DNA from 3 places in the Buttiauxella cochleicola genome. Region 1 is predicted to be linked to each of the others. Evidence: predicted binding sites of a transcription regulator. Region 1 holds the regulator's gene; each other region holds the start of a gene.
What was found. The regulator CRP, encoded in region 1, controls carbon source genes, mostly activating them, when cyclic AMP is high. The targets are predictions, from matches to a motif close to ATGTGANNNNNNTCACAT.
Positions count from the first base shown of each region.

Region 2: adhE (bifunctional acetaldehyde-CoA/alcohol dehydrogenase) is a predicted target of CRP. The motif match lies at 1,079-1,096, and genes of this name have one in related genera.
Region 3: LVQ79_RS05995 (GntP family permease) is a predicted target of CRP. The motif match lies at 1,344-1,361, and genes of this name have one in related genera.

Region 1 covers NZ_JAJSOU010000002.1:42,641-45,926, reverse strand. The annotation lists gene LVQ79_RS02515 (YccS/YhfK family putative transporter) at 1-800, opposite strand, end outside; gene crp (cAMP-activated global transcriptional regulator CRP) at 991-1,623, opposite strand; gene LVQ79_RS02505 (OsmC family protein) at 1,939-2,343, shown strand; gene LVQ79_RS02500 (phosphoribulokinase) at 2,363-3,244, opposite strand.
Region 2 covers NZ_JAJSOU010000004.1:192,741-196,026, reverse strand. The annotation lists gene LVQ79_RS07205 (YchE family NAAT transporter) at 194-841, opposite strand; gene adhE (bifunctional acetaldehyde-CoA/alcohol dehydrogenase) at 1,321-3,286, shown strand, end outside.
Region 3 covers NZ_JAJSOU010000003.1:365,922-369,207, reverse strand. The annotation lists gene LVQ79_RS06010 (NanQ anomerase/TabA/YiaL family protein) at 1-82, shown strand, start outside; gene LVQ79_RS06005 (hypothetical protein) at 182-331, shown strand; gene LVQ79_RS06000 (alpha/beta fold hydrolase) at 375-1,205, opposite strand; gene LVQ79_RS05995 (GntP family permease) at 1,494-2,870, shown strand; gene rnk (nucleoside diphosphate kinase regulator) at 3,020-3,286, shown strand, end outside.

The DNA of each region.
Region 1 (3,286 bases):
CGAATAACTGCTTCTGCATGGCTTTGCTCGACGAGCTTCTGAACTTCAGCTGGTTGGTGAAGGCTTACCGAGATGTGCTCTTGCAAATCCAATGCTACCTGGAATGCACGCAGCAAACGCTTGTAGCCGTTTTGCTGGTTTGCCGCCAGCATATGAAGCTGTTGGTAGCACTGGGTAATGAGATCCACCGCTTTTTGCTGACGAGCCAGCAGCGGTGGGAGCGCTTTTTCCGGATCGGTATGTTGAGTCAGCATGCCGTATTTTGCTTCACAGTAATCTGCCAACTGCCGATAGAGCAGACTCAATGATTCCCGCAGTGGCTGCTCGCGCCACATCCAGAACCAAAACCAGTTAAATACGCCGTACCAAATCGTACCGGAGACATACAGCAGCATCGGTTTCCAGATCGGCATATTCCCGGCCATGCTGAGCGTAAATATGGCAGCAATGAGTGATGCGGGAAGCAGACGAGCGTGCAGGGAACTGATTTCTGCCGTGACACCCAGCAAGAGCGCCATCACAACAAGAATGACGGGCAGTGGCACAGTGGTGTAAAGCAGCAAAAGCTGCATGATCAAACTGCTGGCAGCAAACAGACAGCCACCGACGATCAGGCGTTTGAAGAAACGTTTGTGCGGAGTATCAAGACCGGCAATGTTGCAACAGGCAGGGACTAAAGAGAAAAGCAGACCAGACTGGAGATCGCCGACGAGCAAACCTACTGCCACCGGAAGGCACAGCACCAGCGTCTGCCGCAGTGCGTAGTTAACTTCGGGATGGTAGATCAGTCTTCGCCACATAAACCCTTCTTACTTAAAGCTGCAGCGGCGTTAGCTGCGTTCATTCACCCGAATCACTTACTTGAGTAAGCTCATCGGGATGAACTCACTTGCTGCCTTGCTGCAACTTCAATTAATCGGGTTTCGGATTTAGTTTTTTAGAGACAAAAAAGGCGTGTTATGAAGCAACACGCCATTTTTTAGACGGAGATTAACGAGTGCCGTATACGACGATCGTTTTACCGTGAGCGGAGATCAGATTTTGATCTTCCAGCATTTTCAAGATACGACCAACAGTTTCGCGAGAGCAACCCACGATCTGACCGATTTCCTGACGGGTAATTTTAATCTGCATACCGTCTGGGTGAGTCATTGCATCAGGTTGTTTAGCCAGGTTCAGCAGCGTCTGCGCGATGCGACCGGTAACGTCCAGGAATGCCAGGTTGCCTACTTTCTCTGAAGTGACTTGCAGACGGTTAGCCATCTGTGAAGACAGGCGCATCAGAATGTCTGGATTGACCTGGATCAGCTGGCGGAATTTTTTATAAGAAATTTCAGCCACTTCACAGGCACTTTTAGCACGAACCCAGGCACTACGTTCCTGACCTTCTTCGAACAGCCCTAACTCACCAATGAAATCGCCCTGATTTAGATAGGAGAGGATCATTTCCTTGCCCTCTTCATCTTTAATCAGAACAGCCACAGAGCCCTTGACGATGTAATACAACGTCTCTGCCTTCTCACCTTGGTGAATGAGTGTGCTCTTCGATGGATACTTATGAATGTGGCAATGGGACAAGAACCATTCGAGAGTCGGGTCTGTTTGCGGTTTGCCAAGCACCATGCGCGGTTATCCTCTGTTTTATAACTGGCTACCAACGACAGGACGCTAAACATCCTGTCTGGCGTTGCAAGTAATTAGAATATTCCCCACCTTGGGGAGATGGCATGCAAGTCATTCTTGCTGCCTGTAATTAGTGATGTCCTCTGCATACATGCATAACGTCAATGTATCGATGTAGCATCTGGATTGTTTTAGCATAGCTTTTGACAAGTGTCTCCTGTTGTCTCGTTTCAGCTTGACGCATGTCGCCTTCCGTTGCCAGATTTGCTGAATCTGCGTACTCTGAAAGGTAATTTTTCTACAGGAGTGAGTAGCATGCAGGCACGAGTGAAATGGGTTGAAGGGTTTACCTTCCTGGGCGAGTCCGCTTCAGGGCACCAGATCCTTATGGATGGCAATTCAGGTGATAAAGCACCAAGCCCAATGGAAATGGTGCTGATGTCCGTTGGCGGTTGCAGTGCAATTGACGTAGTTTCTATTTTGCAAAAAGGCCGCTACACCGTGACCGATTGTGAAGTGAAACTAACCTCTGAGCGCCGTGAAGAGGCTCCGCGTTTGTTTACGCATATCAATCTGCATTTCATCGTGACAGGCAAAGAGCTAAAAGATGCTGCAGTTTCCCGTGCAGTAGACCTCTCTGCTGAGAAGTACTGCTCTGTTGCACTGATGCTTGAAAAAGCGGTAAACGTTACACATAGCTATGAAGTGATTGAAGGCTAAAGAGTGAAAACGGGCGGGTTCAACCGCCCTGATTATTGATATTCCGACCTTCTGCCAGACGCTTAACCAGCGGTGTCATAATCAATTCCATCGCCAGCCCCATCTTGCCGCCCGGCACCACCAATGTATTGATATGCGAAATAAATGAGCCTTGTAGCATGGCGAGCAAATACGGGAAATCGATGTCATCCAGCCCGCGAAAATGAATCACCACAAAACTTTCATCCAGAGACGGGATGCCGCGAGCTGCAAATGGGTTAGAGGTATCAACAGTTGGGACGCGCTGGAAGTTGATGTGGGTGCGGGAGAATTGCGGTGTGATGTAATTGATATAGTCGTCCATAGAACGAACCACAGAGTCCATTACCGCTTCTCGGGAATGCCCGCGCTCACTGGTATCTCGCACTAACTTTTGTATCCACTCCAGGTTCACAATCGGTACCACACCAACCAGCAAATCGACGGCTTTAGCCACATCGTGCTGTGGCGTGACTACACCGCCGTGCAAACCTTCATAAAACAAAACATCAGTGGGTTCTGGCAATGGCTGCCATGGCGTAAAGGTTCCGGGGATTTGGTTCCAGGGTACGGCTTCATCGTAAGTATGTAGATACTTGCGTGACTTACCTTGCCCGGTTCTACCGTATTCAATGAACGTCTGTTCAAGCAAACCAAAGTCATTGGCTTCTGGGCCGAAATAGCTGATATGGCGCCCCAGGTCGCGTGCTTTACGAATAGCCATATCCATTTCAGGACGAGTGAAACGATGGAAACTGTCACCTTCGACTTCCGCTGCACGTAAATTGAGTTGCTGGAAGATTTTACGGAAGGCAAGGCTGGTGGTTGTCGTTCCCGCGCCGCTGGAACCTGTTACGGCAATAACCGGATGTTTGGCTGACATAAGGCAACAACTCCATGGGTGATCGCAAGTGTGTGTAAGTAA
Region 2 (3,286 bases), on a different contig from region 1:
CGAACTGATTGTCAGTTTTATGTACAGCGGGGAAAAATGAAGGTTGTTAATACGCGGTTTCCAAAGCATTTTCTTATGAATAATTTTCTTATGAAAACTAAAAAAATGCTTATGCTTTAATCGCATTGGTAAAAAATTAACAAAAAAAAGCAGAATGGCTATTCTGCTTTTTCATATGCCGGTTTCAGCAGAACTAACTTAATAACCCTGGGAAGATCGTTTTCAGGCCAGTCACTATAAATTCGATACCCAGCGCCATCAACAACAACCCCATAATACGGGTGATAACGTTGATGCCGGTTTGCCCCAACAAACGGACTAACCACGGGGCAAGGCGGAAAACCAACCAGCAACAAAAAGCAAAGAGTGCAATAGCGATTGAAAAACCAACCAAATAATTCCAGCTATGGTAACGCGTGCCCCATACAATAGTCGAACTGATTGCACCAGGGCCTGCCATTAAAGGCAATGCCAATGGCACGACCCCCACACTTTCACGGATAGCGCTTTCTGATTTTTCTTGTTTGTTCTGTTTATCTTCCCCGAGCTTACCGCTGATCATCGACATCGCAATGGTGACCACCAGGATACCGCCAGCAATGCGGAAAGAATCAATTGATATGCCAAATAATTGCAGAATACCGTCACCGAGGAACAACGACGTCCATAAAATAATCGCTACCGACAAGTTGGCGGTAAGGTTTGTTTTATTCCTGGCCAACGCCGTTTGGTAGCTGGTCATACTGATGAATACAGGAATGATCCCCACTGGGTTTACCAGCGCGAACAAGCCAATAAAGAACTTAAAATAGGTAGGCAAATCGAACAAGGATTGAGCCACTCAAAACTCCGCGAATGAACGTAGCAAAGGCCGGCGTAATGTAATGGAAAACAGGTGCTGGCGCCACGCACTTTCGCAGCATAGATAACTACTTTTATTAGCAAATGCGATATTAAACGATATTGTTACCCACTTGTTGAAAATATGGTAATTTGTTTTATCTTTGCTGTGACTAAAATTTTAAAGACTTATCAGTTACCTGAATCCTCCCTGCTGAATGGAGTCAGCCTTAAAATATTGTGATTTATATCACAAAAAACCTACTCAGAAGTGAGTACTCTTGATGCATCTGAAGAGCAAATGATTCAGAGGATGAATAGGTTTTTTTAGGTAGGCTCTTTTAGTAAGTCAGCAAGATGTTTTGGGAAGTTTTTGGATAGTCGTGGCTCGTGTCTTACGCAAGCTGTTGCCCGCTGACTATACTGTCGTCTCGAGCAGCTCATTTACTAAAAGAGTTTAAACATTATCAGGAGAGCATTATGGCTGTAACTAATGTCGCTGAACTTAACGCACTTGTAGAGCGCGTCAAGAAAGCCCAGCGTGAATATGCCAACTTTACTCAAGAGCAAGTTGATAAAATCTTCCGCGCCGCCGCTCTGGCTGCTGCAGATGCTCGAATCCCTCTCGCGAAACTGGCCGTTGCTGAATCTGGCATGGGTATCGTTGAAGATAAAGTGATCAAAAACCACTTTGCTTCAGAGTATATCTACAACGCCTATAAAGATGAGAAAACCTGCGGTGTGTTGGATGAAGACCACACCTTCGGGACTATCACCATCGCTGAGCCAATCGGTATCATCTGCGGTATCGTGCCAACGACTAACCCAACTTCAACGGCTATCTTTAAGTCTCTGATCAGCCTGAAGACTCGTAACGCGATCATCTTCTCTCCACACCCACGTGCAAAAGACGCGACCAACAAAGCAGCAGACATCGTTCTGCAAGCAGCGATCGCTGCTGGTGCACCTAAAGATCTGATCGGTTGGATTGACCAGCCATCTGTTGAACTGTCTAACGCACTGATGCACCACCCAGATATCAACATGATTCTGGCAACTGGTGGCCCAGGCATGGTTAAAGCAGCATACAGCTCCGGTAAACCAGCAATCGGCGTTGGCGCAGGTAACACTCCAGTTGTTGTTGACGAAACTGCCGACATCAAACGTGTTGTTGCTTCTATCCTGATGTCTAAAACCTTCGATAACGGCGTAATCTGTGCTTCCGAGCAATCAGTTATCGTTGTTGACTCTGCATATGATGCAGTGCGCGAGCGTTTTGCATCACACGGCGGCTACATGCTGCAGGGTCAAGAGCTGAAAGCTGTTCAGAACATCATTCTGAAAAACGGCGCGCTGAACGCAGCTATCGTGGGTCAGCCAGCAACTAAAATTGCTGAACTGGCAGGCTTCACAGTACCGGCTGACACCAAGATCCTGATTGGTGAAGTTAGCGTTGTTGACGAATCTGAGCCATTCGCTCACGAAAAACTGTCTCCAACTCTGGCTATGTACCGTGCTAAGAGCTTCGAAGATGCCGTTGTTAAAGCTGAGAAACTGGTTGAGATGGGCGGCATCGGCCACACCTCTTGCCTGTACACAGACCAGGACAACCAGCCAGAGCGCGTTAAGCACTTCGGCGACAAAATGAAAACTGCACGTATCCTGATCAACACCCCTGCTTCTCAGGGTGGTATCGGTGACCTGTACAACTTCAAACTCGCGCCTTCCCTGACTCTGGGTTGTGGCTCATGGGGTGGTAACTCTATCTCTGAGAACGTGGGTCCTAAGCACCTGATCAACAAGAAAACCGTTGCTAAGCGAGCTGAGAACATGTTGTGGCATAAACTTCCGAAATCTATCTACTTCCGCCGTGGCTCCCTGCCAATCGCGCTGGACGAAGTGATTACTGATGGTCACAAACGTGCGATGATCGTTACCGACCGTTTCCTGTTCAACAACGGTTATGCAGACCAGATCACTTCTGTTCTGAAAGCAGCTGGCGTTGAAACTGAAGTATTCTTCGAAGTAGAAGCTGATCCAACTCTGTCCGTAGTACGTAAAGGTGCAGAACTGGCGAACTCCTTCAAACCAGACGTGATTATCGCGCTGGGTGGTGGTTCACCGATGGATGCTGCGAAAATCATGTGGGTTATGTACGAGCACCCAGAAACTCACTTCGAAGAACTGGCTCTGCGCTTCATGGACATCCGTAAGCGTATCTACAAGTTCCCGAAAATGGGCGTAAAAGCGAAAATGATCGCGGTTACCACCACTTCCGGTACTGGTTCAGAAGTGACTCCGTTTGCTGTTGTAACTGATGATGCTACTGGTCAGAAATACCCACTGGCTGACTACGCTCTGACTCCAGATATGGCGATTGTTGATGCCAACCTGGTCATGGACATGCCTAAGTCCCTGTGTGCATTCGGTGGTCTTGATGCCGTAA
Region 3 (3,286 bases), on a different contig from region 1:
TCGCCCTATGGCAACGCTAAATGAACCGGCTGCGCTGAGGAAAATTGTAGCGAAGATTGATATGAGTTTAATTACCAGATAACACCTGTCCGATTAAATACGGAAGACAAAAAAACAATCAGTTCACTATTAGTTCCGGGTTTGTAGACATATGCTTTGTTTATCAAATGCGGAGGTAATTATGAACAAAACGAAACGTTTTTTAATGCAGTTAAAAGCCCAATTCGAACGTGAAGAAAAAGCGCATAAGCTGTTGGGTTTGATTTGGCTTTCACCCCAACAACGCTATGAAATTTTAAAAGAGATTATGTTGCCGGTCGCGGTTAAATGAGTGGCTGAATGGCGGGTAATAGCCACTTACCCGCCTACAACAGCTAACCTTTCAAAAAGGCCAACAAATCAGCATTAATCCGGTCCTTCTCCGTGGTGCAAATACCGTGTGAGCCACCTTCATAAACTTTGAACGTCGCATCTGGCAGTGTCGCCGCTGTCACCTTGCCACAGGTTTCAAAGGGCACAATCTGATCGTCGTCGCCATGAATAACCAGCGTCGGAATGGTCATTTTCTTCAGATCTTCGCGCAAATCGGTTTCCGAGAACGCTTTGATACAGTCATACAACGCTTTGATGCCACCTTGCATGCCTTGCTCAACAAAACTCTCTCTGACACCTTCTGAAATTTCAGCCCCTGAGCGGTTATAGCCGTAGAACGGTAGCGTCAGCTCTTTGAAGAAGTCCGCACGGTTCGCACGCACGCCTTCGCGGATACCATCGAACACATCAATGGGTACACCATTTGGGTTGAAGTCCGTTTTGACCATGATGGGCGGAACGGCACTTATCAGCACCGCTTTTGCCACACGACTGGTGCCATGGCGGCCAATATAACGTGCCACTTCCCCGCCGCCGGTTGAATGCCCAACGTGAACGGCATCTTTGAGATTGAGATGCGCGGTCAATTCGGCAAGATCATCGGCGTACTGGTCCATGTTATTTCCGTCCCAGCTTTGCGATGAGCGCCCATGCCCTCGCCTGTCATGAGCAATAACCCGAAATCCTTTCTGCCCTAGGAAAAACATCTGGTCTTCAAACGCATCCGCCGTTAATGGCCAGCCGTGGCTGAATACTACCGGTTGTCCTTCTCCCCAATCCTTAAAGTAAAGAGAACTGCCGTCCTTTAACGTGAGTTTGTCGTAATGGCTCATGATATCTCCGGTTCAGGTGATGACCGCACAAGGCCTGAGTGAAACGTGCCTATAAAGAGTAATGCAAGTTTTGCCCATGGCAGGTTTATTTACGGTCAGCAATTAATCAATGCGGCTTATGGACGGTTTCTTTCGATAGTTTGAAGTTGCTCTCAAAATGTTAATAAACATGGAGCACTCCATTCCCGAAGGCGTCATGTTACCGATATCATGTTACCGGTATCAGAGAGATGGTGATTTATGCTTAACGCATATCTTGCCTACTAATTCGGCGCAGAGGACAAACATATGACCGAAATAACAGCACATTACGGCGCAGGGACCCTACTTGGGATCGCAGCTTGTGCAGTCGTACTCCTACTTATTCTCATCATGCGCTTCAAAGTGCATGCATTCTTAGCATTAACTCTTGTGAGTGTTGTTGTTGCACTGGTCACCGGTGTGCCGTTCGATAAAATTGTCCCAACAATTTTGGGCGGTTTTGGTAGTACCCTGGCGGGCGTTGCCCTGCTGGTTGGCCTGGGTGCCATGATTGGTCGTTTACTTGAAATCTCTGGCGGTGCCAAAGTATTGGCTGACACACTGGTCGGGAAATTTGGTTCACACCGCGCGCCACTAGCGCTTGGCGTTGCATCTTTGCTGTTTGGCTTCCCAATCTTCTTCGATGCGGGCCTGGTGGTGATGTTGCCAATTATTTTCAGCGTAGCAAAACAATTCGGTGGTTCTACGCTGAAATATGCGCTGCCTGCTGCGGGTGCATTCGCTGTAATGCACGCACTTTTGCCGCCGCATCCGGGTCCGGTTGCTGCAAGTGAATTGCTCGGCGCGAACATTGGGCTTCTGGTCATTGTTGGCCTGGTTATCGCGATTCCAACCTGGTATCTCGGTGCGTATCTGTTTGGCCTGTATGCTGGCAAGAAATTCGAAGTACCATTGCCTTCTTCTTTCCTCGGCAATGTAGAAGCTGATCCAAACCACCAGCCACCATCTTTTGGCACTGTATTGTCAATTCTGCTGCTGCCACTGGTGCTTATTTTCCTTGATACCGGCCTGAACACAGCAACTGTGCTCGGTTGGGTAACGGCTGACAATATCGTAGTTCAGTTCCTGCGCATGTTGGGTAAAACCCCGATTGCATTGCTGATAACTGTATTCTTTGCTCTTGCTGTGTTTAGTGGTCGTCATAGCCGCCAGCATCTGGAAAAAGTTTGCGATGGCGCGCTTGGTCCAATCTGCGGCATCATTTTGGTGACCGGTGCGGGTGGTATGTTCGGTGGTGTTCTGCGTGCCAGCGGCATTGGTGATGCGCTTGCTGGTGTGCTGTCTGATACAGGTATGCCAGTGATTGTTGCCGCGTTTGTTATCTCTACCGCTCTGCGTGTGGCACAAGGTTCTGCGACCGTTGCTCTGACTACCACTGCGGCACTTATCTCGCCAATGGTTGCGGCAACGCCAGGCCTGAGCCAGTTCGATCTGTGCTTCATCGTGGTGGCAATTGCAGGTGGTGCAACTGTTCTGTCTCACGTGAACGACTCCGGTTTCTGGCTGGTTGGCCGTTTCCTGGAAATGGACGAGAAAACCACACTGAAAACCTGGACTGTGATGGAAACGCTGATTGGTACTATCGCTTTCCTGTTCGCATTAGTCGGTAGCATTATTCTGTAACTGCAGTTTGTGACTCAGGTCACTTTAAACTATACGTTAAGCTCAGTATTATCACTGCAGACCAAACCCTCACTCTTACCGGTGAGGGTTTTCTTTTGTAAGGTCCACATCAGGCACATGAGTGCCTGTTTTTTTACACGGAGAGAAATATGTCCAGACCAGCCATTATCATTAATGAACTCGATGCCGAGCGTATTGACCGTTTGCTGGAGCAACCACAATTTGCTAACCAGCCGGTAGCTACAGTGCTGAACGCAGAACTGGACAGAGCAGAAATGTGTAAGCCTGAAGATATTCCGGCCGACGTCGTAACGATGAACAGCCGCGTTAAATTCCGCGATCTATCCTCAAAAGAAGAGCATGTTCGCACGCTGGTTTACCCGATAAACCTAACAGACAGCGACAATCAACTTTCA